4 regions of the Sideroxydans lithotrophicus ES-1 genome follow, and region 3 is predicted to be linked to each of the others. Evidence: predicted binding sites of a transcription regulator. Region 3 holds the regulator's gene; each other region holds the start of a gene.

Region 1 (7,408 bases), 270 kb from region 3:
ACGGCGAGGCTTGATCAGTACTTAATCTATTTACCTCTCGTCCGGCTCCCTCGTTCGTGGGATAGACGAAACACACCATACAAAATAATGTTCCACGCGGCTTCACCTCCATGCATGCGCATTAGGAGTCTAAATAATGTTTAGTAGTTCTTAACTTAACAGGGGGATTAGATGAAGAAGTTTCTATTGGTAGCAGCATCAGTGTTGTCATTAGGATTAGCGTCGGCATCGAAGGCTGAGCAGGACGATTGCCAAACATGGACTCACAGAGCATATCCGGTAGAAATGTCAGTATGCTCTCGTGCTGGCGGCGGATCCGGTTATGTCAAAGTAACCAATAATGGAAATAGAAGTGCAAGCATTTGCTGGACTATCGTGGCCAATAACGGCAATAGAGAAAGAATGTGCCATTCGTCAATGGGTCCCGGTGAGACTGATGACGCATCCGCATATCAATGTGGCGTGAATACAAAATACGGTGGCTGTAATCAAATTTTGTTGGAGAGCTACAAAGTGGACGATTATTAACGGCTACTAATTAGCCGACCGCCTGTCTTCTCCGGTGTGGTTAGGTGTCCAGATCGAGGCTAACTTACAAGATGAAGCCACACAGCGTTCAGGTCAGAGTATTCAGCAAACTGAGAATATTTGATCTGGATGCTGAAATTTCTTGGAAAGAATCTTCTTTCCTCAGTTCCCAATTTATCTCTCTAGGCGTACCACATCAAATTGGGCCTATATTTCATGTGACGTACGCTTTTTTCATTCGCGACCGGGAATATAAATGCGGGCACATCAGACGGGTCTTGGCAGATTGCTAAATGTGCCATTTGTGATTATTGATTAACGTTTGCATAACAAATTGATTTGCCTGCAAGGAATATCTCGTTGATAGCGTTTATCCAAGAATGTTGCATGGCCAATTGAAGAACTTTGGTTGTAAGTTTTCAATTTATTAAGAGGAGATGTATTAATGAATCGCATATTTATGTTTGTAATGGCAGCAGCCTCCCTATTTTTATTAAGCGGCTGTCAAACATACTATGACGCATCTTATAAATATAGTTGGGATGAGCAACAGAACTTGGCTAGACCAAAAATAATGCCAGGACAAAAAGCTTATGTATGGGCGGGAACGAATGTTTTGCACGCTTTAGAGGAAACCGGACTCTTTTCTTCAGTTGAAGAGGCGCCTAGTCGACAACCGGTCCCGAACGGGATTTATATCTCAATGGTGACAGTTGACAACAAGTGGGAATCTGGAAGCTTCTTGGGAGCTTTGCTTACCTTGGGGTCGCTTGGATTAATTCCAAACTACAACGGAGGCGAGACCACGCAAACTGTCGAAATTGAAGTTTATCAAAATGGAGCGCTCTTAATGAAAACCGAAGCGACTATCCTATTAACGACAATGTCAGGGTTCACAGCCCCGCTGATTGCCGACGAGGATAAGGCGTATAAGAAAGAATCCAAACTATTAGTTAGGAAAATGATATCCGAACTAAATAGAACAACTAAATAGCAAAGTAGAGTAAAGAAAATTCCAATCCCCTGTAATGCATGCGTCTCAAACGCGCCACTAGTCAAACGTCATATGAATCTTAATGGCTAAGGTGAATAAAAAATGGACAATATGAAAACATTAATTTTGATCGTCTCAATTTACTTACTGGCTGGTTGTGCTGAGGTAGAGGTGCCGCATTACGCATCTATTTCCGCCCCGGTCGCTTTGGCCGACAAGGAGGGGTGGTATCACTTTGCGGGTTTAGACTTTAAGGGAGTGCTGAGTAATGGAAGGCCGGATGGTATTGGTACTTGTCGGAGCTACTATAATCTAGAGGGGTATAACGAAAAGAAAGAGTCTCCGTGTGAGTTTAAAAACGGCGGGCGTATAGACGAACTGCATCGGATGCGCATGGAACAGGTTGCGATTAATCTGAAGAAGACCCAGCAACGGGAGGATCAAGAAAGAGCAGAACAAGAAGCAGAGCGTATTCGGCAAAATAACGAATCGGTTCGCGCCACTGATGGAGCAATGAGGGCGGGTTTTCAGCAATTCCAGAGCCAACTTAATGATTATGCGCAGCAAGACCAGGCTAATGCGCGTCAAATAAAGCAACTTCAAGATAGGGCTATCCAGCAGAAGCAGGCCGATATTGATGCAGAGGAGAGAAGTCGAGCGCAACGTGCAGAACGAGAGGCCAAGGAAAAGCGTGCTGCCGATGAGTTGATGGACAGAGCACGCAACTCGTCATCTATGCAGTCCAATTCGGGTGGCTCTACCAATGTCTATGGGGGAGGGGTAACGCCTGCTGTAATTGGAGCTACAGTGCAGGGCGAGCATTCCACCAACCAAACACGCAGGAAAAAATATGTTCATGATGGCTTCAATGACAATGGGGCCAGGGCTGCCAGGCCCGAACTTGCGATTGAGCAAGATATCGCCCAACTTAAGAGAGAAGCGGAAAAATGGGTTGCAGAAAGAAGGCATAACGGGAGTGTGCCTATACATGGCGTGATTACGGACATGCGGGTAAGAGAAGGTTGTACTGCTTATAAACAACTTGATGATGCCGGCGGTTACTGGGCGAAGTGTATCCTTGACATCACGTACGAGGGGGACGATTTGTAGAACGTATATATAATAATATTGGGTCGAACTGCATTGTTTACAAACTCAGGCATCGGTTTCTCTGTTATTGCACCATGCTCGAGATATTGACGCAGATTATTTTTATTAAGGGATAGGCAACTGCACTTCCCAGTGCCCAGATTCACTTCTTCCGGCGCACCACCTCAAAGCTCCCTCATTCCGTAAGGGAGTTTTCATTTTTCCTTAGCGTTCATATCCGATGAATATGGACATTTTCAGTTGCTGGCAAGGGCACGGTCAGTGAGTTATCGGAAAACGCTTAGGGCATATCTGATTTGATGGCACATGGTTTGCTTATGATTGAACATCATTCAGTCATAAGCAAACCATGAAATTGTCAGCGGAAAAGATCGTCCTGCTTGCCAAACAACTCCAGATCGAGGAGTTAAAGCACTTGGCCGCAATGTCGCAGTTCGTCGGCGTAGTCGGCCACTTGATTCACAATCTGCAGGCCGAACGCGGTGCATCAGGCATCTTCCTCGCCTCGGCTGGAGATCGCTTTGCCGACATACGCCTGGAATTGGCCGCGGAATCCGAGTCAGTGGAGCGCGAATTGCGGACTGCGTTCGAGCCGCAGTTGAAGCGAGCCATCTATGGCAACGCAAGGCTTCTGCACCTGATGGCCTGGGTTCTGCTCGGTCTGGATGAACTTCCCGAACTCAGAATACGAATCAGTGAACAGAAGCTGACTGCGGATGACTCTATCGCAGCATTCAGCCGCCTGATCGCCGGCCTGGTTTCCCTGATCTTCGAGGTGGCTGATTCCACGGTCGATCCGCGCATATCCAGCTTGTTGGTCGCGTTCTTCAATCTGGTTCAGGGCAAGGAGCTGGCAGGCAGAGAGCGTGCGGTCGGGGCGTTGTCCTTCGCCTCAGGCATCTGCGACGATGTCCACCAGCAAAGAATCTTGCATCTCATCGACGCCCAGGAACGCCACTTCCAGGTATTTGGTGAATTCATAGAAGAGCAGCTGATGGCCCAGTGGCAGGAAGTCCAGGATGCATCCTGCATCGCGCAGCTGGAGCGCATGCGGCGGATGTTGTGCAATGCCAGGCAGACCACCGCCCTCGACGCAAATCTGAGCGATAAGTGGTTCGAAACATGCAGCGAGCGCCTGACAGCAATCTGGTCTATACAGTGCACGCTGGTGGACCGCCTTGAAGAACTCTGCGCTTCGCTTGTCAACGAGGCTGAGTCCGATTTGCAGGATTCGGAAGGACTGCTCAAGGCGCTTCGCGAGCACCCGCCCGCGAGCGCCGAGTTGGCCGACAAATTCTTTAACCCCGCCATACCAGTCGAGAATGCACTGAGCTTTGTGGCACATGCCGGTGGTGAAGCCGGTCAGAGACGGTCGATAGTCGACGTGCTGCAGGCTCAGTCCCAGCGGCTGGCCGGCATGGAGACCGAGCTGGTTGCGGCACGGCGCGCGCTGGACGAGAGGAAAACCATCGAGCGTGCCAAAGGTATCCTGATGGCGCGCTTCAATCTCAGCGAGGATGCTGCTTACAAAAGATTGCGCAATGCATCCATGGAGCAGAACCGGCGACTGGCGGATGTGGCCGAAGCGGTTCTGACGCTCGCAGCGGTTTCCTGAATTCCGCACAAACTCGGGGCAGTGCCGATCTCAAACGCACCATACAGGAGCTGAAAACTCCCATTGAGTATTTCAATGATCCGGGAATCTGCCCTATGGCGCAGACTCCCGGATCGGCACGAAAACTACAAATATCCAGCAACAGGCCAAGTTAATGATGGTTTTGACCCGGGCGGCGATGTCATCCTGTCCGTATCGTGCCAACGGATATACAAAGAATTCAGTTTGAATATACGCGCATAAGGGGTGCACATTTGTGGCCACCAAATAAAGTCATGCACCAATTCAGTTCGTTAAATCATGCTAATGAAACTCAAAGAAAAACGGAGAATCATTCTATCTTGCTGATTGCATAGGCAATAGACGTACCCGCCAAGTTGTGGCACGACTGTTGCATCGCAATTGTCAGTAGCGAACCAATGGCGGTTCGGAAAATGAGTACAAGGACAAAGGCGTCCCACTGCGCAAATGCGTAGTCGGACGCTTTTTTATTAGATCGTTTAAAGATGTTGTCTTTTATATATGGCGGTTAATTCAAGGAGAACGCAACATGAAAAGTGAAACTACAAATGGAACGGCCGTTTCCGTAAACGGCAACTGTAAACCTCGTCGCGGATTTCTTAAAAGTACGGCAATCGTTGCGTGTGTGCTCGCACTGAATTGTGTTGCGCCGCTAGGCCTGTCCGACGCTAAAGCCGCAGTCGGCAAAGCCGAACAGACTTCCTTGAAATTCGGTTTTATCAAGCTCACCGATATGGTGCCGCTGGCAGTCGCCTACGAGAAAGGCTACTTCGAGGACGAGGGGCTGTCAGTCACGCTGGAAGCGCAGGCAAACTGGAAAGTGTTGCTCGATCGAGTAGTCACCGGCGAACTGGATGGCGCGCATATGCTTGCCGGTCAGCCGATTGGGGCCACCATCGGCATAGGCACCAAAGCCGACATCATCACTCCGTTCAGCATGGACATGAATGGCAATGCCATCACTGTTTCCAATGCCGTGTGGACCGAGCTCAAGAAAAAGCTGCCTATGAAGGATGGCAAGCCGGTACATCCGGTCGATCCGAAGTACCTCAAGGAAGTTGTCGACGAATACAAGGCACAGGGCAAGGCATTCAAGATGGGGATGGTGTTCCCGGTATCCACACATAATTACGAATTGCGCTACTGGCTTGCGGCAGGCGGAATGAATCCCGGCTACTACGCGCCGACCAAGGGCGATACCAGTGGGACCCTCAAGGCGGACGTGCTGCTGTCGGTCACTCCGCCGCCTCAGATGCCGTCAACTATGGAAGCCGGCACGATTGACGGTTATTGCGTCGGGGAACCGTGGAACCAACAGGCAGTGTTCAAGGGGATAGGCGTGCCGGTCGCAACCGATTACGACGTGCAGAAAAACAATCCGGAAAAGGTTTTCGGCGTATCCAAGAAGTGGGCGGATGCGCACCCCAATACGCTTGTGCACATCGTGAAGGCGCTGATCCGTGCCGGATACTGGCTTGACGCGCAGAACGACGGGAACCGTATGGAAGCGGTCAAAATGATCTCGAAACCGAACTACGTTGGTGCCGACGAAAAGGTGATCGCCAACAGCATGACCGGTACCTTTGAATATGAAAAAGGCGACAAGCGTCCCGCACCTGACTTCAACGTATTCTTCCGCCACAACGCAACCTATCCCTACTACAGCGATGCGGTCTGGTACCTGACGCAGATGCGCCGCTGGGGCCAGATTGCGGAAGCCAAACCGGACAGCTGGTACATCAAGATTGCCAAAGAGGTCTACCGTCCGGACATATATGCCACTGCAGCAAAGGAGTTGATAGCTGAAGGCAAGATGAAGGCGTCCGACTTCCCCGATTTTTCCAGGGAGACCGGCTTCAAGGGACGGGAAGACGGTTTCATCGACGGCATTGTTTACGATGGGCGCAAGCCGAATGCGTATATCGACAAGTTCAAGATTGGCTTGAAGGGCAACGAACAGCCGTAAATATAGTGAATGCGTCCCGGCAGTTGCCGGGATGCAAATGACTGCGTGGAGTACTCATGAACACAATACAACCAACACCATCCATCAGGCGACGTGTGTCCGCATTGTTGCAACCCGACTCCAGCGGCGAGCCGGTGTTGCGGGTGATATTTCGCACAGTGCTGCCGCCTTTGCTGGGTATTTTCATCTTCCTGGTCTTGTGGGATGTCGGAGCCAGCCATGTCCACACGTCGCTGGGCACATTACCGGGACCGGTTGCGGTGATGAAACAGGCTGGCAACCTGTATCAGGAATATCAAGACGAGCAGGGACGCAAAGCTGCGTTCGAAGAACGCCAGAAGGAACGCAAGGCTGAATTCCAGGCCACGAACCCGGGGCAGCAATTCGATGAGATAAAGTACACCGGCCAGCCGACCTACCTGGATCAGATCTTCACCAGCCTCTACACGGTGTTCGTCGGGTTCTTCCTGGGGACGATCATCGCCGTGCCGCTCGGTATCCTGTGCGGTTTGAACAAGACGATACAGGCTGCACTCAATCCACTGATCCAGATATTCCGTCCGGTGTCGCCGCTCGCCTGGTTGCCCATTGTCACACTGGTGGTCAGCGCACTCTATGTCAGCGCCGATCCGATGTTCGCGAAATCATTCCTCATCTCGGCGATCACCGTGACGCTGTGTTCGATGTGGCCGACGCTGGTCAACACCGCACTGGGTGTCGCTTCAATCGACAAGGATCTGCTCAATGTCTCCAAAGTGCTGCGCTTGTCCACCAGCACCAAGGTGATGAAGATCGTTATCCCCTCATCTCTCAAGCTGATCTTCACCGGCATGCGCCTGTCGCTCGGTGTGGCGTGGATGGTGCTGATCGCTGCCGAAATGTTGGCGCAAAACCCCGGTTTGGGCAAATTCGTCTGGGACGAATTCCAGAACGGCAGCTCACAGTCGCTGGAACGCATCATGGTGGCGGTATTCACCATCGGATTCGTCGGTTTCCTGCTCGACCGGACCATGCATACGCTGCAGCAGATGGCCAGTTTCGGTCAGCGCACCAACTAAGTGACTACTCAGGAAAATCGAATGAAATCCAGCGCACAACTTATAGAGGCTGATCACGCCGAGATCGCGTCACCACCGGTGACATCCTCCCCTATCCTGGAATTCAAAGGGGTTAG
Region 2 (7,408 bases), 1.4 Mb from region 3:
CTGGGCAGCGATGCTTCGCCTGTCGGCTGGCGTGCCGACATCGTGCACTGCAACGATTGGCAGACGGGACTTGCTCCCGCATACCTGCAACTGATGCCGACCACGCATGCCAGGACGGTGATGACCATTCACAACATGGCCTTTCAGGGCAACTTCGATCGCGACTGGCTGGCGCCGCTCGAATTGCCGCAATCCTGTTTCGACATGCACGGCGTGGAGTTCCATGGTTACCTGTCGTTCCTGAAGGCGGGCTTGCATTATGCCGACCGCATCGTGACGGTCAGCCCGACTTATGCGCATGAGATACAGACGACCGAGATGGGTTATGGCATGCAGGGGTTGCTCAAGGTGCGCAATGGCGATGTCAGCGGCATCCTGAACGGCATCGACGAGCAGGAATGGAATCCTGCGACCGATCCATACCTGGCGGCGAGATATGACAGCAGCGATCTTGCGCCCAAAGCGACAGTCAAGCGCGAGCTGCAACAGCGTGTGGGCCTGGAAAATAACGAAAGAGCGCCGTTGCTCGGAGTGGTCAGCCGCCTTACTTACCAGAAAGGGCTGGATCTGTTGCTGGAGAGCCTGCCCAAACTGCTGGACGGCGGCGCTCAGCTGGTCGTGCTGGGCAGCGGCGAGAGCGAACTGGAACGGCGCTATCAGCACCTGGCGCAGCGCTATCCGGGGCGGGTCTCCGTCACCGTGCGTTTCGACGAGGGCCTGTCGCACCAGGTCATGGCCGGCGCGGACATCTTCCTGATGCCGTCGCGTTTCGAGCCGTGCGGTCTGAACCAGATGTATGGCATGCGTTACGGTACGCCGCCGGTGGTGCGCCGGACAGGAGGTTTGGCGGATTCGGTGATCGATGCGCAGGCGGCTGACGGCACTGGTTTCGTATTCGAAGAAGCGGATGCATCGGTCTTGTATCGTACTGTCGAGCGGGCGATCGAATGCTATCGCGACGGCAAGGATTTTCGGCGGATACAGCTGAATGGCATGCGTCGCGATGTCGGCTGGGCCGGCAGCGCGCAACGTTATCTGGAGTTGTACAGAAAGATTGCGTAGGGATTTTTTGTCGAGTAACTAACAGGGGAGGAACCATCATGGTCCAGGAAATGCGTTCACCACGATTCATCAGTGCCTTGACCAAGAACACCGTGGCGCTGGTGCTGGCCGGAGGCCGCGGCAGCCGGTTGCACAACCTGACCGACTGGAATGCCAAGCCCGCAGTGCAGTTCGGCGGCAAGTTCCGCATCATCGATTTCCCGCTGTCCAATTGCATGAATTCCGGTATTCGCCGTATCGGGGTGGTGACGCAATACAAGGCGCATACGCTGATCGAGCATATCCAGAAGGGATGGGGTTTTCTGCGCGGCGAGTTCAACGAGTTCGTATCCCTGTTGCCCGCCCAGCAGCGCATTCAGGAAGAATGGTATCGCGGCACGGCGGATGCGGTGTTCCAGAACATTGACATCCTGCGCGGCTACAACCCGGAGTACATCGTGATCCTTGCGGGTGATCACGTCTACAAGATGGACTACGGTGAGATGCTGGCATATCACGTGAGCAGCGATGCCGACATGACGGTGGGCTGTGTCGAGGTGCCTGCCGGCCAATCCGCTTCGTTCGGCGTGATGACCGTTGGCGACAAGGACCGTATCGTCAAGTTCACCGAGAAACCCCCTGTCGGGGATGAGATCCCGGGCAAGCCCGGACGCATCCTGGCCAGCATGGGTATCTATGTGTTCAATGCCAAATTCATGTACGAGCAGTTGATCCGCGATGCCGACACCAAGAAATCCTCGCATGATTTCGGTCACGATATCATCCCTTACCTGATAGACCGCTATCGTGTGTATGCGCACCGTTTTGAAAAGAGTTGCGTCGGCAATCAGGACGGCGTCGATTCATATTGGCGCGATGTCGGAACAATCGATGCTTATTGGGAAGCCAACATGGAGATGGTCAGCGTGACTCCCGCTCTGGATCTGTACGACAAGAGCTGGCCGATATGGACCTATCAGGAGCAGCTGCCGCCAGCCAAGTTCGTGTTCAACGATGACGACCGGCGTGGTGTTGCCATCGACTCCATGGTTTCAGGCGGTTGCATCATCAGCGGTGCCAGAGTGCAGCATTCATTGTTGTTCTCGGATATCAGGGTGGGTTCGCGCAGCGAGGTCTCCGATTCAGTGATATTGTCCGGTGCACGCATCGGCGAAGATGTGAAATTGCACCGCGTGGTGCTCGACAACAATTGCGTGATTCCGGACGGGATGAAGATCGGCCTGAATCCGGAGGAAGATGCGCAACGTTTCCACGTTTCCCCAGGCGGTGTCACCCTGGTGACGCCGGACATGCTGGGCCAGTCGATACATCACATTCGATAAGCTTCTCAGGACGATCATTGGAAAGTACCATGCCACAAAGCAATACGAAGCAAAACGTCAACAAGAAGCTGCATCTGATCCTGTGCTGGCACATGCATCAGCCGGATTATCGCGAGTACCTGAATGGCGAGTTCGTGCTGCCATGGACTTATCTGCATGCCATGAAGGATTACACCGATATGGCATTCCACCTGGAACAGCATCCGCAAGCCAGGGCAGTGGTGAACTTCGTGCCCATCCTGGTCGAGCAACTGCAGGATTACGAACGGCAGTTCAAGAGCGGCGACATTCGCGATGCGTTGCTCGGGATGCTGAATCACGAGCGGCTGGACGAGCTGGGCGACGAAGCGCGTCAACACATCCTGGACAGTTGTTTCAAGAGCAACCATACCAAGATGCTGAAGCCGTACCGGGCCTATCAGCACCTGTTCGACCTGCAGAAGCTGGTGGAGGGGCATGGCCGCGAGAATGTGACCTATCTGTCTGGACAATATCTGGCCGACCTGCTGGTCTGGTACCACCTCGTCTGGATGGGCGAGAGTATGCGCCGCAGCAGCGAACTGGTGGCCCGGTTGATGACCAAGGGCAGCCAGTTCACCTATACCGAGCGCAAGGAGTTGTTCGATCTGATCGGGGAGATCATCACCGGCATCGTGCCGCGGTATCGCAAACTTGCGGAACGCGGGCAGATCGAAATATCGTCCACACCTTACAACCACCCCATCGTGCCGCTGTTGCTGGACTTTGCTGCAGCACGTGAAAGCGAACCGAACGCGCCATTGCCTCAGGCATCGCACTATCCGGGCGGACTGTCGCGAGTGCATTCCCACCTTGCCAATGCCGTGGAGAGTCACAGGCAAAATTTCGGAACCGTACCTTACGGCATGTGGCCTTCCGAAGGCGGTGTGTCGCGAGCTGCGTTGAAGCTGCTGGCGGAACACGGTTGCGAATGGACTGCGACCGGGCAGGCGGTGTTGGCCAATAGCCTGCGGCGCGAGATGAACGACAACCCGCTGCCGGGCAGCTCGGGGTATCTGTACAAGCCTTATCTGGTCGAGACGGGCGGCAAGCCGATCCATTGTTTCTTCCGCGATGACGGTTTGTCGGACAAGATAGGCTTCGAATACGCAAAGTGGAAGGGCGATGATGCGGCAGCCGATTTCGTCCATCATCTGGAGGAGATACTGCGCAATGCGCCGGGTGACGACGACCCGGTAGTCACCGTGATCCTGGATGGCGAAAACGCGTGGGAATATTATCCCTACAACGCCTATTATTTCCTGTCGGAACTCTATTCCAGACTGGAAAGTCATGCCGATATCTGCACCACTACTTTCCATGATTGCGTACGGGCACTGAACGATCCGGATTCGCCTGTGACGGCGAGCAAATTGAAACAGATGGTGGCGGGCAGCTGGGTGTATGGGACGTTCAGCACCTGGATCGGTTCTGCCGACAAGAATCGCGGTTGGGATTTGTTGTGCGAAGCCAAGCGCAGCTATGACATCGTCATGTCGAGCGGGCGCTTGAATGCCGATGAGATGCGGCTGGCCACCGAGCAGCTTGCGGATTGCGAAGGCTCTGACTGGTTCTGGTGGTTCGGCGATTACAATTCGGCGATGAGCGTGGCCTCTTTCGACGCGCTGTTCCGTCGCAACCTTTCAAATCTGTATCGCCTGCTCAAACTGCCGCCGCCCCTTGAGTTGCAGCATGTGATCAGCGTAGGCACTGGAGAGCCGGCCATGGGCGGAGCCATGCGCCGTTCCGAAGCCGTTTGATCCTGGCCAGAATGGTTGTAGGCATGGCCGTCAGCTTTGTTGTTACACTGTCGGCATTCATTCCCGTTTGTGGGAAAACTTACCCATTGGGCGCATGTGACTTTTGCATACAGTCATGGTTTTTTCCGACGTCAGCCCGCTTTGTATCGAGTGCTTGAGCGATTCCCATATCCGCACACGGGGGCGGACCGGTTGCTTTAATATTATTGCGGTCCGCATGTTCATGGAGAACGTCTAACGAGGCGATTTTGTGCCGGTCGGTTCGGACTGCACCGAGTTGGTGCCGGTGTCTGATTCGGAGAATGGAAGACGCTGTTGTTGTCAGGGCAGGGTTGAACACCATGTGCAGATATTCAGGATAACGTCGGCCGACGAAGTGATGACTTTCGAGTACGCTCCGTGTTCTTGTGTTAACTGCTGCTTGGCATCAATGTTGCTGTTGTTATAAAGCAACCAATTTATAAATCATTGGGAATGAAATGAATACGGTCAATAAGCCTTTTCTCGCCAAGCATCCTGGCACGATGAAGATTCCGCCACTGGGCATGAATGCCATCGGTGTGGAGGAGGATTTTTGTCGTTATTTCAATCACACCCTTGGCTGGGAAAAGGCGAGTGTGTCTTCGCACCATGTTTATTCTTCCTGCGCTTTGGTTTTGCGCGACCGTTTGGTCGAGCGCTGGCGCAGGACGCAGCGCGCCTACGATGAGTCCGATTGCAAACAGGCCTATTACCTGTCACTGGAATTCCTCATGGGGCGCGCTTTGGGCAATGCGCTATTGAACCTGGATCTGGAAGGGGCAAGCGCCGAAGCGATGCGCAATCTGGGTCTGGATCTGGAGGAGGTGCAAGAACTGGAAAGCGATGCCGGCCTGGGCAATGGCGGCCTGGGCCGCTTGGCGGCATGCTTCCTGGATAGCTGTGCGACGCTGCAACTGCCGGTGACGGGCTACGGCATCCGCTACGAATACGGCATGTTCCGCCAGAAGCTCGAACATGGGCGCCAGATGGAGGAGCCGGACCATTGGTTGCGCAACGGCAATCCATGGGAGATCGAACGGCCGGAATTCGCGGTCAACATCCAATTCGGTGGGCGTTCCGATTTCTATACCGGATCGGATGGCGGTTTGCACGCACGCTGGGTGGATACCCAGGATGTGGTCGCCGTGCCTTATGACATGCCGATACCCGGCTATCGCAACGGCACTGTGAATACCTTGCGTCTGTGGAAAGCGACAGCCACCGAAGAGTTCAACCTGGATGAATTCAATGCCGGCAGTTATACCGAGGCGGTCGCGGCCAAGAATGCCGCCGAGCATATCACCATGGTCTTGTACCCGAACGATGCCAGCGAGAACGGCAAGGAGCTGCGTTTGCGCCAGCAGTATTTCCTGGCGTCAGCGAGCCTGCAGGACGTCTTGCGCCAATGGGTGAACAAGAATGGCAATGATTTCACCGGCTTCGCCGAAAAGAACTGTTTTCAATTAAACGATACTCATCCCACCTGTGCCGTGCCGGAACTGATGCGTTTGCTGATGGATGAACATGGATTGGGCTGGGATGAGGCGTGGGATATCACTTCGAACACGATGGCCTATACCAACCATACGCTGTTGCCGGAAGCATTGGAGCGCTGGCCGGTGCATATGTTCGGGCGACTGTTGCCGCGATTGCTGGAGATCATCTACGAGATCAATGCCCGTTTCATGGAGGAGGTGTCTTCACGCTGGCCCGGCGATACGGAGCGCGAGCGGCGCATGTCCATCGTGGAAGAGTGCGGCGTGCCGCAGATACGCATGGCCTATCTGGCAGTGGTGGCGTCTCATTCCGTGAATGGCGTGGCTGCGCTGCATTCGAAGCTGTTGCAGCAGCATCTGTTCCATGACTTCTTCGAGTTGTGGCCGGCCAGGTTCAACAACAAGACCAACGGAGTGACGCCACGTCGCTGGATGGCTTCAAGCAATCCGTTGCTGAGCGCACTGATCGACCAGAGTATCGGTGACGCTTGGCGAACCGACCTGTCCAGATTGACGGCGCTGCGCGAATTTGCCGATGACAAGAAGTTCCGGGCCGAGTGGTACAAGGTGAAACAGGCCAACAAGCAAAAATTGGCCGAGATGGTCGCAAAGGATTGCGGCGTCGAATTCGATACTTCTGCATTGTTCGATGTGCAAGTCAAGCGTATCCACGAATACAAACGCCAGTTGCTCAATGTGCTGCATGTCATCCATCTTTATGATCGCATCAAGAGTGGCGATATTGCCGACTGGACGCCGCGTTGTGTGCTGATCGGTGGCAAGGCTGCGCCGGGCTATATCATGGCAAAGCGCATCATCCGGCTGGTGATCGCGGTAGCAGATGTCGTCAATCACGATCCGGCAACCAAGGGTCTGTTGCGCCTGGCCTTTCTGCCGGACTATCGTGTTTCTGCGATGGAGGTGATCTGTCCGGCCGCCGACCTGTCCGAGCAGATTTCCACGGCGGGCAAGGAGGCATCGGGTACGGGCAACATGAAATTCATGATGAACGGAGCGATCACCGTCGGTACGCTGGATGGAGCCAACATCGAGATCCGCGAAGAAGTCGGAGCGGAGAGCTTCTTTTTGTTCGGATTGACTGCCGAGCAGGTCGAGGCAGCTCACGGACATTATGATCCAGCCGCTATCGTTGCGTCCGACAAGGAGCTGGCGCGAGTGATGCACTTGCTGGAAAGCGGACATTTCAACCTGTTCGAGCCGGGGCTGTTCGATCCTGTCGTACAGGCGATCATGAGTCCGCAGGATCCATGGCTGACGGCTGCGGATTTCCGCAGTTACGTGCTTGCCCAGCAAAAGGTGTCTGCCGCATATCGTGATCGCGAACGCTGGACTCGCATGAGTATCCTCAATACCGCAGCCAGCGGAAAGTTCTCCAGCGACCGCACCATACAGGACTATAACCGCGATATCTGGCACCTGCTGCAAGTGCCGGCACATGTTGAGTAAACGGGCGGGCGGGCCATCCCGCCCCGTTTCATGTATCATTCTGTCCGCGATATTCGTTTTGTGAAGCCAGCCTAAATTCAAAGGAAGTGTCAGTATGTCAAATGTAGAGACCTTGAGTGGATTGCAGCGCCGTTTGAATGCGTCCATCCCCCAGCAACAATTGCGCGGCGAAATGGAAGCGCGGCTGAAGCGCATCGGCCGGACCGCCAAAGTACATGGATTCCGTCCGGGCAAAGTGCCGTATAAAGTCCTGGAGCAGCAA
Region 3 (7,408 bases):
GCAGGTGCAGGCTGAGTGCGAGCACGGCAAGGCTGCATATCGCGCCGGACAGGCTGAGAAAGAATCCGGGCGCGAGGAAGTTGCCAAACAGCAGGCTGCCGGCAACGACGCGCAGCAGCGATACCCAGGCCGCCATGCGCCAGCCGTAGCGTGCCAGCACGATCAGCGTGACGATGTTGGCCAGTCCCGGTTTGACGCCGGGCAAGGGCGAGGGGATGGCGTTCTCCAGCACGGTGAGGCCGAGCGCCACCGCCGCCATCTTTGCAATGTGGTGGTCTTCGGGGGTGGTGTTGAGGAGGATTTTGGATTTTGGATTTTGGATTTGGGGAAAAACAACCCCCTCTAACTCCCCCTTGTCAGGGGGAGAACAGGGCGGCTCCTCCCCTGACTGCGGATGGGTCGTTGCGAAGCAACGGGGCACCCAACGGCGTACCCCTCGCGGGTGCAAGGGGAGGTTGGGAGGGGTTGGTTTTTCCGACATCCTAATTCCCAATTCCTAAATCCTAGTAGTTGAGGCTGTCATATTTCTTCGTCCCGCCGGTCAGCTCGACACTCACCTCGTTCGGCAGGCAGATGGCGATCTCGCCTGCCTGCTGCAGCCAGCCCTGGCGCACACAGTATTGCCTGGGGCTGGGGTCGGAGCTGATGCGCGCCTTGTTCTTTTCGATGCTGATGATGCTGGTGCCGAGCGGTCCGGGCACTTCGATCTGCTGGTCGCGCGATAACGGCACTTCCTTGAACACCTTGCCGCCGCTGCGGATGATGGCCTTGTCTGCCGCGCCGCCGGACCAGACGGTGACCGTTATCCAGACAGTGCACAGGATGCCGGTGAGCAGGGTGAGGTAGTCGCCGGGCTTGATATGGTGGAACACGGTCAGGCTTGCTGCGCGAGTTCGCGATGACGCAACAGCACCTGTTGCTGCGACCTGAAATGTCGTGTGAGCTTCTCGGCGAAGTAGACCGAACGATGCTGCCCGCCGGTACAGCCGATGGCGACAGTGAGGTAACTGCGGTTGTCGGCGACGAAGCTGGGCAGCCAGTTTTCGACGAAGCCGCAGATGTCGGCATACATCTTTTGCACGGCAGCCGTGTTTTCCAGGAAGTCGATCACCGGCTGGTCGCGCCCGGTGAGCGGACGCAGTACCGGGTCGTAATGCGGATTGGGCAGGCAGCGCACGTCGAACACGAAGTCCGCATCCAGCGGCAAGCCGTTCTTGAAAGCGAAGGACTCGAACAGCAGCGTCAGGCGCGCGCGGTCCAGTGTGATGAACTGCTTGATCCAGGCGCGCAGCGCGTTGGCATTGAGGTCGCTGGTGTCGATGTGATGCCCGATGTTGGCGATCTCGGCGAGCAGCTCGCGTTCGAGGGCGACGCTTTCCGGCAGCGTCTTCACGCCATCGCTGAGCGGGTGCAGACGGCGCGTCTCGGAGAAGCGCTTCACCAGCGTCTCGTTCTTGGCGTCGAGGAAAAGCACGTGCACATCTACTTGTTGTTGCCGCAATTTTTCGATGTATTGCGGCAACAACAGGACGCTGTTGCCGCTGCGCACATCGACGCTGACCGCGACCTTCCTGATGCCGGCCAACTTCAGATTGTTGGTCAGCACATGCAGCAGTTCGGCGGGCAGGTTGTCCACGCAATAGTAGCCGCTGTCTTCCAGTACATTGAGAGCGACGCTCTTGCCGGAGCCGGATAAGCCGCTGATCAGGAACAGCTGCATAGTCTGCCTCTACTAATCTGCTGCGCAGCACGATTGCTGCGTCGCATGCTCGTTCAATCCTTGCCTACCTGTGAGGTATGTCTCGTCATTCACTGTGCGGCTCCTTGCACTCATGCTTGCTCGCGACGATTATTAGACGCATCCATTATTTACTGCTCCTGCATGTGCTGCTCGTGGCGCTCGATGAACTCCTTCATGGTGTCGATGCCGCGCTGCTGCAGCACGAAATTGCGTGCGGCGGCTTCCACCAGCACGGCGAGGTTGCGGCCCGCCATCACCGGGAGCTCCACCTTGCTGATCTTGATTCCCAGGATCTCCTCGACGCCGGAGGTGGGCAGGCGCTCCAGCTTGGACAGGTCGTCGAAGGGCGGGCGATACAGATGGACGATCAGTTTCAGGCTCTTCTTGCGGCGCACCGCCGTCTCGCCGAACATGGTGCGGATATTGAGCATGCCCAAGCCGCGCACTTCGAGGAAATCGCGCAGCAGGTCAGGGCAGCGGCCTTCCAGCGTTTCCGGCGAGATGCGGTACAGCTCGGTGATGTCGTCCGCCACCAGGCCGCTGCCGCGCGTGATGAGTTCCAGCGCCAGTTCGCTCTTGCCCACGCCGCTGTCGCCGGTGATCATCACCCCGACGCCGAGCACATCGAGGAACACGCCGTGGCGTGTGGTGGAATCGGCCAGTCCCTTGACGATGTAGTGGCGGATCATCCACATCAGTTGCACGCTGCCCAGCGGCGAGCGGAACAGCGGGGTGTGGGTGCGGTTGGCGAAATCCAGCAGGCCCTTCGGTATCTCGGTTTCCCCAGCCACGATCAGGCACAGCGGTTCGCCTTCTTCCAGCTGGGTCAGCGCGGTGGCCAGCTCCGCCGGAGAAAGCGCGTGCAGATAATCCAGTTCGGTGCTGCTCAGTACCTGCACCCAGTTCGGGTGGATCAGGTTCATGTGGCCGATCAGGCCGCGGTTGGAGGCGTTGACGACTTCGCTTTCCAGCACGCGATCCGTGCCTTTTTCGCCGCCCACCCAGACGAGGCTCAGGCGTTCCTGCTTGTCTTCGAAGAGTTGCTGGATATTGACCTGGGCCATTACAGATACCTCTTAAAAATCCAAAGTTTCGTCGTCATGCCGCGTTGCGCGCGAAAAATCTTGCTTACATATACCAACATATGCGGCGCTACGATTTGTCGCGCGCGCCTTGCCTGACTTAGAAATTTGAATTTTAAGAGGCATCTGTTGCATCTATCCTTGCCAGTCGGCGAACAGCTTCTGGATCGCGACCGGATCATCGGTGGCCTGCAGTTGGTCGCGGAAGGTCTTGTCGCAGAACATCTGCGCCAGTTCGCCCAGCAGTTGCAGATGCAGGTCGGTTGCCCGTTCCGGAACGAGCAGTACAAAAATGAAATTCACCGGCAATCCGTCCGGTGCGTCGAAGGGGATGGGGTTCTGCATCTTGACGAAGGCTGCCGCCGCATCGCGCAAACCCTTCACGCGACCGTGCGGGATGGCCACGCCCTGGCCCAATCCGGTGGAACCCAGCTTCTCGCGCGCGAACAGGCTGTCGAACACCTGGCTGCGGGCGATGCCCAACGTATTTTCGAACAACAGGCCGACGCGCTCGAACACCCGCTTCTTGCTGGCCGATTCGTTATCCAGCAGCACGCATTCCGGGGTCAGGATCTTACTGATTAGACTCATGCTGATTCACCATTGCGAAAAAACAGGGCAACCACTTCTGATTGCCCTGTGTTGTTTCATTCTGCAGCGCTGTGCTTGCCGGATTCGTCGTGGCGGCGTGCAGTGTGTTTTTCCTTGTGTTTCAGCACCTGGCGGTCCAGCGAATCGACCAATGCATCGATCGCGGTATACAGGTTGCTGTCTTCCGTCTCGGCGAAGATGTTCTTGCCGGAAACGTGGACGTTGGCCTCGGCCTTCTGCACCAGCTTGTCCACCGACAGGATCACGTTGATGTCGATCACGTTGTCGAAATGACGTTTGACCTTGTCCAGTTTGCTGAGCACATGCTCGCGGATGGCCGGGGTGATTTCGAGATGACGTCCTGTGAGGTTGAGGTTCATGGCCTGCTCCTTATGGTTAGAGTGATTTACGAAGATTTACCGGAAGGATGTTCATGCCCTCGCGGTATTTTGCCACGGTACGGCGGGCGACCAATATGCCCTGCTGTGCCAGGATTTCGGACATGCGACTGTCGGTGAGGGGGTGCTTGGCATCCTCCTCGCTGACCAGTTGCTTGATGAGTGCGCGGATGGCGGTGGAGGAGCACGCGCCGCCTGCTTCGGTGGCCAGACCGCTGCCGAAGAAGTACTTGAATTCGTAGATGCCGCGCGGGGTGAGCATGAACTTCTGCGTAGTCACGCGCGAAATGGTGGACTCGTGCAACTCGAGCTGTTCGGCGATCTCGCGCAGCACCAGCGGGCGCATGGCGATGTCGCCGTGCTCGAAGAACTGGCGCTGGCGCTCGACGATGGCCTGCGACACGCGCAGGATGGTCTCGAAGCGCTGCTGCAGGTTCTTGATGAACCAGCGCGCTTCCTGCAATTGGCCGGCCATCTCCTGCGCGTTCTTCTCGTTGCGCTGCTGCAGGATGTTGGCATACACCTGATTGATGCGCAGGCGCGGCATGGCCTCCGGATTCAGGCGTGCGCGCCAGATGCCGCCGTGGCGTTCCACCAGCACATCCGGCACCACATAGTCTGCCGCACGATGCTCGAAAGCAGATCCGGGTTTGGGTTGCAGATGCACGATCAGGTCCTGGGCGCAGCGCAGGGCATCGTCATCGCAGCGCAGGGTCTTTTTCAGTTTGCTGAAGTCGCGGGCGGCCAGCAGATCCAGATATTGGCTGACGATGGTCAAAGCCAGGTCCCGGCCCGGCACATCTTCAGGCATGTCGCGCAGTTGCAGCGCCAGGCATTCGCTCAGGTTGCGCGCACCGATGCCGGGGGCATCCAGATGCTGCAGCTGCACCAGCGCCGTTTCCAGGTCGTCCAGGGTGATATCCAGTTCCGGCGGCAGCAGCTCGACGATCTCTTCCAGCGGCTGCGACAGGTAGGCGTTCTCGTCCAGCGCATCGATGAGCAGGCCGACGATCTTTTTGTCGCGCGGATCCATCTGGCTCATGTTCAATTCCCAGAGCAAGTGCTCACGCATGCTGGGTTTTTCGGCAGCGACCTCCGAATAGCCGTCGTCCTCGTCATCCGGGCTGGAAGCGGAGGTCGATGAGAACGAGGGTTCCGGCCATTCGTTGCTGTCGTTGCGTGATTCCGCTTCGGCGGGCTCGCTGCTTTCGGCACTGCTGGATGGGGCGGGGGTATCGGTGCTGCTGTTGCCGCTGTAGGTCTGGTTGGTATTGTCGTCCTCGCGTTCGAGGAAAGGATTCTCGTCCAGCAGGCGCGCAGTCTCCTGATTGATCTCCAGCGTCGAGAGTTGCAGCAGCTTGATAGCCTGCTGCAACTGCGGCGTCAGCATCAGTTGTTGGGATTGTCTGAGTTGGAGAGAGTGTTTCATTACTGGTTTTGGCGTGTGTGCGGCGCTATCTTATAACTTGAAGTGCTCGCCCAGATACACCTTCCTCACGCCCTCATTATAGATGATTTCCTCGGGCTTGCCTTCGGCCATCACCGAGCCGGCATTGATGATGTAGGCGCGGTCGCAGATGCCCAGCGTCTCGCGCACGTTATGGTCGGTGATCAGCACGCCGATGCCACGCTCTTTGAGGAAGCGGATGATCTTCTGGATATCCAGCACGGCAATGGGGTCGACCCCGGCAAAAGGCTCATCAAGCAGGATGAAGCGCGGGTCGGTGGCCAGCGAACGGGCGATCTCGACGCGGCGGCGTTCGCCGCCGGACAGGCTGATGGCGGGATTGTCGCGGATATGGGTGATGTGCAGGTCGTTCAGCAATGCCTCCAGTCGTGCGTCCATCTCGGCGGGGGCATAGCCCTGCAATTCGAGCACTGCCTTGATGTTTTCGGTCACGGTCAGGCGGCGGAAGATGGAGGCCTCCTGCGGCAGGTAGGCCAGCCCGAGGCGCGCGCGGCGATGGATGGGCAAATGGGTGATGTCCTGGTCGTCGATGAAGATCTCGCCGCCATCGGCGGCGACGAGGCCGACGATCATGTAGAAGCTGGTGGTCTTGCCTGCGCCGTTCGGGCCCAGTAGTCCCACCACTTCGCCGCTCTTCACGGACAGCGAGACATCCTGCACCACGGTGCGGGCGCGATAACGTTTTTTCAGCGAGACGGTTCTGAGTTCGCTCATGGTTTTTGCTTTGAAAGGGTTGGGCTGGTCTGGATGGTGAGTGGCGCTGCCGAGCCGCTGGCCGGCTCTTTGGCCTTGGGCTGGATCACTGCGTGCGCTCGCCCTTTGTCGGGGTCGTTGAGGCGGGTCGGATCGCCGCTGACCTCGAACACCTCGGTACGGGTGCTGTAGGCGATGTGGTCGCCCTGTACGTCATCCTGGTCGCGCTTGACCCGGGCATGGCCGAAGAAATCCACCGTTTCGGTGCGTGTATCGTATTCGATGCGGTCGCCATAGCCTTCCATATACTGATCGGTGCCCTCGTGTTTCTGGCGGAAATTGGCGGGGCTGCCGGTGGCGGTACAGTGCTTGTTGCCCAGTTTATCCTGCGTGAGCACGATCTTCTCGGCCTGGATGAACAACGTTCCCTGGGTGAGTTCCACCTGGCCCTCGAACACGCTGGTTTGCTTCGCATCATCGATGACGACGCGATCCGATTCCACATGGATAGGTTTGTCGCGGTCTGCGTGTTCGGCGAGCGCAAGGTTGTTCCAGCCCATCAGCAGCAGGCTGCACAGTGCGGCATTAATTGCGGTTCGGCTCATGGTTGGCCCTGACGCGCGATAGCAATTTGACCGTGCGCGCTTGGTTGTCGAGTTCCATGCCGACGGCACGGATGATGTTGTACTGGTTCGTCATCACCACCGACTGGTTGGTCTCCGCCCAGTCGCGATCGGGCACGACATGCAGATAGCCGGTTACGAAACGCTGTTCGCCGAGGTCGCCGCTGGCCGGGCGCACGACATTTACGTCATCGTAAAGGTAGACGTCGTCTCCCTTGCTGGAGACCATGCCGGTCTGCGCCGAGGTGATGGTCGGCGGGCGGTCCGCATACAGGCTGGTGACCTTCGGCATCTCCAGATGGGTGCTGTCGTCGTCCGGGTAATGCCAGAGTTTTTCTGCCGAGAGCGTGTAACGCGGCCGGCCTTGCAGGTTCAGCGTGACGGCGGAGAAACTATCGACGACATAGTCGACATCGTGGCGTTGCTGGTTCTGGGCCTGGGTCAGGGGCTGTACCTGCTTATCGAGCCAGTAAGTGGCCAGCAACAGCAGCAGCAATGGCAACAATGGCAGCCATGAGCGCGCTTTGTCGAAGAACCGGTTTGCGAACATCACTTCAGGTAGGGCGCAAGTTGCGCCTCTAACGTGCCCTGTGCGCCGAGGATCAGTTCGCACACTTCGCGCACTGCGCCATGCCCGGCCTCGCGCTGGCTGACGTAATGCGCATGGTCGCGGACGATCTGCGGGGCCGCGGGAACGCTCAGCGCCAATCCGACGCGGCGCATCACGGGAAGATCGACCACATCGTCGCCCATGAAGGCAGCGGCCTCAGGTGCCAGCTTGAGTTCCGCCAGCAGTGCCTGCATCGTTGCCA
Region 4 (7,408 bases), 280 kb from region 3:
CAAAGGCGAACCACTGGGGGCAAGGTATCGCGAAGAGGTAGGCATACAGTTCCAGCACACTGCGCTGCAGGAGTTCCTGACGGTGCGCGAGACGCTGGAGCTGTTCGAACGGCTCTATCACCGCACCGTGCCGATTGCCGAACTGATCGAACTCTGCTCGCTGGCGGATATCCTTGATCGCGACACCCGCAAGATCTCCGGCGGACAGCGGCAACGCCTGCTGCTCGCCCTGGCCCTGATCAACGATCCCGAGCTGATCTTCCTGGATGAACCCACGACCGGACTCGACCCGCAAGCGCGGCGCAATTTCTGGGACCTGGTCAAACTGGTCAAGTCGCGCAACAAGACCATCGTACTGACCACGCACTACATGGAAGAGGCTTATGCGCTTTGCGACGAGATCGCCATCATGGACAAGGGGCGTATCGTCTCGCAGGGTACGCCACAGCATCTGCTGTCCGAACATTTTGGCGACGTGATACTGCAGATCCCGGATACCGACGCGGCAGGCAAGCTTGGCGGATTGGGTCTGAGCGCTATCCAGGCCGGCGACATGCACGAGATCAGGACCAACCGCCTGCACCACACACTGCAGCAACTGATCGAAAACGGCGTCAATCTCGATCACCTGCGCATCCGCGCATGGACGCTGGAAGACCTGTTCATCAACGTGACCGGAAAGAAGGTCAGCCCATGAAGAAGTTCCTCGCCGTATTGCACGCCCGCAACATGGAATTCCTGCGCGACCGTTCCGCGCTGGCATGGAACCTGGCCATGCCGTTCATGCTGGTGATCGGCCTGGCATTTACCTTCTCCGGCAACAACAAGGAGATCTACAAGATCGGCGTCGTGGGCGGGCTCGACAGATTGCACAGCGTCGCCCCGGCACTGCAGTCGACGAAGTTCATCCAGTACATTCCCTACGACGACCTGCATGTCGCCGTCGGCAAGGTCGAACACCATCAGATGGACATGTTGATCGACGTCAGCGGTGCGCCGAAATACTGGATCAATTCGAGCTCCCCCAACGGCTACCTGCTCGAACGCATCGTCTGGGGTACGGATGGGCACCGTTTCGAACGCCAGACCGTGGAAGGCGCGGAGATACGCTATGTAGACTGGTTCCTGCCCGGCATCCTGGGGATGAACATGATGTTCGCCTGCCTGTTCGGCGTCGGCTTCGTGATCGTGCGCTACCGCAAGAACGGCTTCCTCAAACGCCTGAAAGCGACCCCGCTGGGAGCCTTCCAGTTCCTGTTCGCGCAGCTGGTCTCGCGCCTGCTGTTGATCATGCTGGTCACCACCATCGTCTATGGCGGCTGCAACCTCTTCATCCGGTTCAACATGCAGGGCTCCTATTGGACGCTGTTGCTGGTCGCGACACTGGGCGCGATGTGCATGATCTCCATCGGCCTGCTCATTGCGGCGCGCACTGCCAGCGAAGAACTGGCCGGCGGCATCCTCAATATCGTGACCTGGCCGATGATGCTGTTGTCGGGCGCCTGGTTCTCGCTGGAAGGAGCCCAGGTCTGGGTACAGAAGCTGTCGCTGATCTTCCCGCTGACCCACATGATCACTGCTGCACGCGCGATCATGAACGAGGGCGCCACGCTGTCCCAGGTGATGCCGCAGATCTGGACGCTCACCGTCATGAGCGCGATCTTCATGGCCATCGGCGCGTATGTGTTCAAGTGGGAATGACGGCGCCGATCCAGAGCCACCCTGCTTCCATATCTGAATTGTTCACCAAAGCTGTGCGCCAGGCCGCTTCTTGGTGCGGCCATTTCCCTGCCTGCCCTCCACTACCAAGCTAAGCTATTGATAAATAGTGGCACATATCTTGGCACAGTGTTTGCTGACTGATCAACTGAAAGTGCTGCAGATCAGTGTTCTGCTACTTTCATGTTTCTCCCACCCATTTGGGCATCCTCCGGGATGCCCACTTTTTCACAGGATGAAAGACACTTCCATGAATCGCAGCGACCTGATCTCCAAGTTGGCCGAACAAACGCCGAACCTGCAGGCAAAAGATGTCGAGCTTGGGGTGAGGGTCATCCTGGATAAATTGGCAACGACCATCTCGAAAGGCAATCGCGTGGAGATCCGCGGTTTTGGCAGCTTCGGCCTGAATTACCGAAAACCGCGCAATGGTCGCAATCCGAAGACTGGCGCGAAGATTGAGGTTGCTGCCAAATACCATCCGCGATTCAAGCCGGGAAAAGCGCTAAAAGAAATGCCCATCCAAGGTGAAAAATGAAGGCACCGAAATCAAGAGTAGCTGAGGTTTTCTATTGGCTGATCGAAAGAACCATGCCCATGATCGCCGCGATCACCATAGCCGACTCGATCAACCCGTCGAACTAGTGTGGTGGTATTTTCGCTTCACCCCGCCAAGCTGATAAAACAAGAATGCCGCTCCACTTTTAATCACGCCCCTGCTTCTGCTAAAACAAGTTACGCTGCCCATGCCGATTCGGCTTGATGAAGCGCGTCGTATCCAGCGCCAGCTGCCCGCGATTGAATCCCAAGCGCTCGCATGCAAGGTCAAAACGCCTGGACAGCAGCTGCGAAAACAACCCATTTCCGGTAAAGCGCGTGCCGAACTCCGGATCGTTCTCGCGACCGCCGCGCATCTCGCGCAAGCGGCTCATCACATGTTCCGCTTTCAGCGGGTAATGCGTAGCAAGCCAATCCTTGAACAGGTCTTTCAGCTCATAGGGCAAACGCAGCAAGGTATAGGCCGTTGAGCGCGCACCGTGGTCGTATGCCGCCTGCAGCACATTCTCCATTTCCGTATCGGTCAGGAAAGGGATCACCGGCGCGACCATCACGCCGCACGGCACGCCCGCCAGGTTGAGGCGCTCGATAGCCTGCAATCTGCGACGCGGCGAAACTGCGCGCGGTTCCAGCTTGCGCGCCAGCTCTGCGTTCAGCGTGGTGACGGAGATGAACACTTGCACCAGGCCGTCTTGCGCCAGTTGCGCCAGCAAATCAAGATCTCTCTCGATCAGCGCCGACTTGGTCACGATGGAGAGCGGATGCCTGCACTCTGCCAGCACCTCCAGTATCTGTCGCGTGATCTTCCACTCGCGTTCGATCGGCTGGTAAGGATCGGTATTCGAACCCAGCGCGATGGGCGAACATCGATAGGAAGGCTTCGCCAGTTCAGCGCGCAATAGCTTCGGCGCATCGGGCTTGGCGAACAGTCTGGTCTCGAAATCCAGTCCGGGCGAAAGGTTCAGGTAACCATGCGAAGGCCGCGCATAACAATAGATACAGCCGTGCTCGCAGCCGCGATAGGCATTGAGCGTATGGTCGAGCGGCAGGTCCGGCGAATCGTGGCGCTGGATCACGCTCTTTGCGCGCTCCACTGTCACTGTCGTTCTGAATGGCGGCAACTCTTCGTCTGCAGCACTCCAGCCGTCGTCGATACGCTCGCGCACCGCACTCTCGAAACGCCCCTCGATCTGCAGCGTCGCACCCCGGCCTTTTGCCACTTCATGTTTCATTCGATCCCAGTCCACTCGCATCATTGCCAACGCTCTTTCGACTCCCCCAATCGACTCAGAACGTTCGTTCTGTCGCAACTATATGGCGTCAAGAGAGGCATTGTCAAATGGGCATGAGGGGCGCTGATTCAACTTCACTCGACCAAACATCGCCACTTGTCGTAGCGGCGAATGCCTTCGAGTGTTGCGCTCGATTCAGGGAGTGTTTAGAGTGAACGCCATGAGCGAACAAATTCCGCACCGGCCTTTTTGCATGTCAGCCCACCCGTCCAATCAATGAATCGGTTACGCAAACTGTTCACTGAAAGAACACGGGAGAGCTTCTCGCTGCGCTGGTTCGGGCTCACCAAGATCCCCCTGCTGTCCTATGTTGGCATTTCAGTCGCGGAAGTTTCGCCTGAGCGGATGGTGGTCAGGATCCCACTGCGGCGCAGGACCAGGAATCACCTCGGCTCCATGTACTTCGGCGTGTTATGTGTCGGTGCCGACTGCGCAGCCGGAGCGCTCGCCATGTACCTGATCAGGCGGCAACCGGAACACATCGCGCTCGTGTTCAAGGATTTCAATGCTGGGTTCCTCAAGCGCGCCGAGGGTGAAGTGGAATTTTGCTGTAGTCAGGGCAAGGAGATCGCCGATCTGGTCGCCCAGGCTGCAGCATCTGATGAGCGGGTCGAGCGGCAGGTCGAGGTCATTGCCACCGTCCCGTCATCAGGCCTTGAACCGGTTGCCAGATTCAAATTGACGCTCTCGCTGAAGAAACGGGCCAAGCCCGGACAAAGTGGACAAGCTATCGCAGCAAGTTGAAATTGAAAAATATCAGGCAGAAAAATCGATGAGCAAACACGCACCGCAAAAAACGTTTGGTAAAACCACAGAGAACCTTGCCAACTGCCGATTGACCAGCCCGTTGACCGATGAGCAGGCCCTGGCAATAGCAGAGATGCTTTCGATTTCAGAGCCGTGGAAAACCCTGAAATTCTCCGCCGCAGCATTGGCGAAATATTTGATGCGCGATGACACCTCGCTATACCGATACGCGGTTTCTGTTGATGGCAAATTGGCTGGAGTCATTTGCGTGCGCTATCCCTGGCTGCGCGGTCCCTACATCGAACTACTGGGCCTATCCCAGGATCACCGGGGACAAGGTATCGGCAAACAGATACTGGCCTGGACCGAATCAGAAGCGCGTCGCGAAGCCAGGAACCTGTGGGTTGTGGCTTCGTCGTTCAATCACCAGGCCCTGGATTTCTATCAGGGCCTTGGCTTCCAACCGATCGGCCCGATCCAGGGGTTGGTGACACCGGAATACGATGAGATATTGCTACGCAAATGTTTGGATTGATGTCTGCCAACACCGCATCCGAGTTGCACCATAACAAGATGCGATCATGCACAGACAACGGCCGGAAATCGTCAATTCCGGATTTTTCAATTAAATCTCTTCTTCGATAACGCGAAAGTCGCCGAACCAAGGCGATACCGCAACTGAAAAAATTACAGTATCGCCTTCTATCTCGGCAATAATCCAATATCCACCTACTCCCAATACTTCAACCCACTTCTGCAAAAGTGGTTCAACTTTCGTATCACCAAAAGCAAGTTTTTGTCGAACAGCCTCGAATACTTCCTTATTTTCTCTGGCCAGAGTCCGTATATTTCTTAGAATTTCATCCACTGCTCCGCGTTCCGGTAGATAACCTCGATCAGTATAAGGAATCATCGATGGTATTTTTGAACTTGGTTTGTTCTCCACAACATATCTGGCTGCTGCAATAACTTCGTTTTTATTGTACCGAATCTTCATTTTAGCCTCCGTGAGGATTCTTTCTCTTCACATGATCCAAACCAAAATAATTTCAAGTCATGAAAATTCATGGGTTCGGCGAACGTCAGGTTGTAGCAGGTTTCGGAAGTGACCCCGTAGCTATTCAAGCCACAGGCAGCCATCGGCTATTATCGTATGGATAGACTTGATAAAGTAAAGCCAGACACCGGCTGTCAGTTCAAGGTGAACTACTCAAATTAATTTGAGCAAACCGGTTTCATTTTGCAGGCCGCACACACCTCATGCCTGGCTGCACGCACTTTTACCAAATCCGCCAACCAGGTTTCACATTCTTTGCCATATTTTTGCAAGAACGCTTGCGAGTGGATTCGCAGATACTCGATGATCTGAATCAATTTGCAGGCAGTGAAATCAAATGGATTTTTTTTGGTGTATTCGTTCCAGACAAACTCTTCCGGGAGAACACCTGCTTTTCTCATGTCGGCAGAATAGCCGAATATTTGATAAAACTTGTCGATATCCTCTATCCAGTGAATCACTTCTCCATTCACTTCAATGCTCCGATACCTTTCATGGCGAGGGTTGGAAAGATTGTAAGTGATATCAGGCAGTGCAACTTCCATAACGACTCCCTTGCAGCTTGAACTTCGAATGCACCCGGCAACGCGCTGTTCAATCGCAGAATATTCTTCGGATTTGCACTTCAGGCTATCAGCAGGCAGAGCGCATTGGTATATGCCAAAGTGCATATACCTTGAACTATTACTTATCATAAGTATGGGTATTTTCTGGCAATCCTTGCGGATGTACTGGTTCGAGGCCTTACTGAAGCCTTCCAGGTGCATTGTCTATGCAATGCACCTGGAAGGCAGGAAGGCCGATCGAAGCGACCTTAAAATTGCTCCTCTACACCACAGCATCCAGCACTCCATCGGCAAACACCAGTTCACTGCTTTGCCTGTATATACCGGTTGCACCGACGTTTAATGCTACCGTATCTGCGTACGGTAGCTGCCGTCCTCGCTATCGTCCAGTTTGCAATCTCCCCATACTTCGTCGTCGAGTTCGGCCAGACGGTCGATGCGTTTCAATTCTCCCTTGGCATGAATGACGGGCATCTCGCTGCAGGCGCCACGATATCGCAGTGCATCCAGGACGTGGGTAAGTTTGCGCATGCCAGCCATTTGCGCAGAAGACAATGCTGCGAAGATTCTCGATTCCATGAATGTGCGAGGTGTATCTACGGTGTTGAGCGTATTGCAGCAGCACATTTTAGGGAGTCTACTTATCCACTGTGCACCACAGCAGTTATTGCCGCGATACCGCCCCGGTCGTAATCGCCTAACGCTTGATATCGCTTAGAAGTTCTTCAACCTGATGAAAGACGCTGACATGGACACCAAATCAATTTCTCTGACAACATGCTTGCTAACTGCCACCCTTACCTTAACTACGCCCTGCAGCAGGGCGGAAACAAACGGAGTGACTGCCGAACAGGCGGTGACAGCCCTCGAAAATACTTTTGGGGTAACCCCCGGAGAACGACGCAATCACACCAAGGGAACCTGTGCTGCGGGTGAATTTGTCGGCACGGCAGCGGCTGCACCCTATTCGCGTTCGGCGTTGTTTTCAGGGAAACCAGTGCCAGTCGTCGCTCGTTTCTCGCTGGCCGGCGGCAATCCCAAGGCACCTGACACGGCGAAGTCCGCGCGAGGCATGGCCCTGGAGTTCAGGCTGCCTGGTGACAACCTCCAACACATAACGATGCTGAACACGCCCATATTCGGCGCGGCCAAACCCCAGACATTTGTGGACATGATCATCGCCTCCAGGCCCGACCCGGCGACGGGCAAACCCGATCCCGAGAAGATCAAGGCATTCCAGACAAGTCATCCCGACAATCTGGCACAGGCCACGTTTCTCGCCAAGAACAACCCGCCGCCAAGCTATGCCAACAGCGCCTTTTTTGGCATTCACACGTTCAAGTTCATTAATAGCGACAACAAGATCACGTATGTGCGCTGGCGGTTCGTTCCGCAGGATGGGGAAAAGAGGCTGACTAATGAGCAACTGAAAACGTCTCCGCCGAACTTCCTCGAGGAGGCGCTGATCA

The links. The regulator sigma-54, encoded in region 3, starts transcription at its own class of promoters, with help from an activator protein. The targets are predictions, from matches to a motif close to TGGCACNNTTCCTGCT.
Region 1: SLIT_RS00770 (nitrate- and nitrite sensing domain-containing protein) is a predicted target of sigma-54. The motif match lies at 2,933-2,948, and genes of this name have one in related genera.
Region 2: SLIT_RS09035 (glycogen/starch/alpha-glucan phosphorylase) is a predicted target of sigma-54. The motif match lies at 4,585-4,600, and genes of this name have one in related genera.
Region 4: SLIT_RS03585 (integration host factor subunit beta) is a predicted target of sigma-54. The motif match lies at 1,842-1,857, and genes of this name have one in related genera.

What each region holds. Positions count from the first base shown of each region.
Region 1 is NC_013959.1:164,405-171,812, forward strand. Features, by position in the region: gene SLIT_RS00755 (response regulator) at 1-25, shown strand, start outside; gene SLIT_RS15745 (hypothetical protein) at 172-528, shown strand; gene SLIT_RS00760 (hypothetical protein) at 974-1,522, shown strand; gene SLIT_RS00765 (hypothetical protein) at 1,625-2,632, shown strand; gene SLIT_RS00770 (nitrate- and nitrite sensing domain-containing protein) at 2,982-4,247, shown strand; gene SLIT_RS00775 (CmpA/NrtA family ABC transporter substrate-binding protein) at 4,798-6,234, shown strand; gene SLIT_RS00780 (ABC transporter permease) at 6,291-7,292, shown strand; gene SLIT_RS00785 (ABC transporter ATP-binding protein) at 7,314-7,408, shown strand, end outside.
Region 2 is NC_013959.1:1,820,011-1,827,418, reverse strand. Features, by position in the region: gene glgA (glycogen synthase GlgA) at 1-1,062, shown strand, start outside; gene glgC (glucose-1-phosphate adenylyltransferase) at 1,101-2,384, shown strand; gene SLIT_RS09040 (glycoside hydrolase family 57 protein) at 2,414-4,162, shown strand; gene SLIT_RS09035 (glycogen/starch/alpha-glucan phosphorylase) at 4,642-7,146, shown strand; gene tig (trigger factor) at 7,241-7,408, shown strand, end outside.
Region 3 is NC_013959.1:435,931-443,338, forward strand. Features, by position in the region: gene SLIT_RS02140 (Gx transporter family protein) at 1-259, opposite strand, end outside; gene SLIT_RS02145 (NusG domain II-containing protein) at 504-872, opposite strand; gene rapZ (RNase adapter RapZ) at 875-1,720, opposite strand; gene hprK (HPr(Ser) kinase/phosphatase) at 1,870-2,805, opposite strand; gene SLIT_RS02160 (PTS sugar transporter subunit IIA) at 2,959-3,414, opposite strand; gene hpf (ribosome hibernation-promoting factor, HPF/YfiA family) at 3,471-3,794, opposite strand; gene SLIT_RS02170 (RNA polymerase factor sigma-54) at 3,811-5,241, opposite strand; gene lptB (LPS export ABC transporter ATP-binding protein) at 5,272-5,994, opposite strand; gene lptA (lipopolysaccharide transport periplasmic protein LptA) at 5,991-6,578, opposite strand; gene lptC (LPS export ABC transporter periplasmic protein LptC) at 6,559-7,146, opposite strand; gene SLIT_RS02190 (KdsC family phosphatase) at 7,146-7,408, opposite strand, start outside.
Region 4 is NC_013959.1:719,220-726,627, reverse strand. Features, by position in the region: gene SLIT_RS03595 (ABC transporter ATP-binding protein) at 1-697, shown strand, start outside; gene SLIT_RS03590 (ABC transporter permease) at 694-1,701, shown strand; gene SLIT_RS03585 (integration host factor subunit beta) at 1,970-2,257, shown strand; gene SLIT_RS03580 (PA0069 family radical SAM protein) at 2,445-3,509, opposite strand; gene SLIT_RS03575 (PaaI family thioesterase) at 3,786-4,313, shown strand; gene SLIT_RS03570 (GNAT family N-acetyltransferase) at 4,288-4,851, shown strand; gene SLIT_RS03565 (hypothetical protein) at 4,942-5,313, opposite strand; gene SLIT_RS03560 (hypothetical protein) at 5,532-5,918, opposite strand; gene SLIT_RS03550 (hypothetical protein) at 6,285-6,518, opposite strand; gene SLIT_RS03545 (catalase family peroxidase) at 6,778-7,408, shown strand, end outside.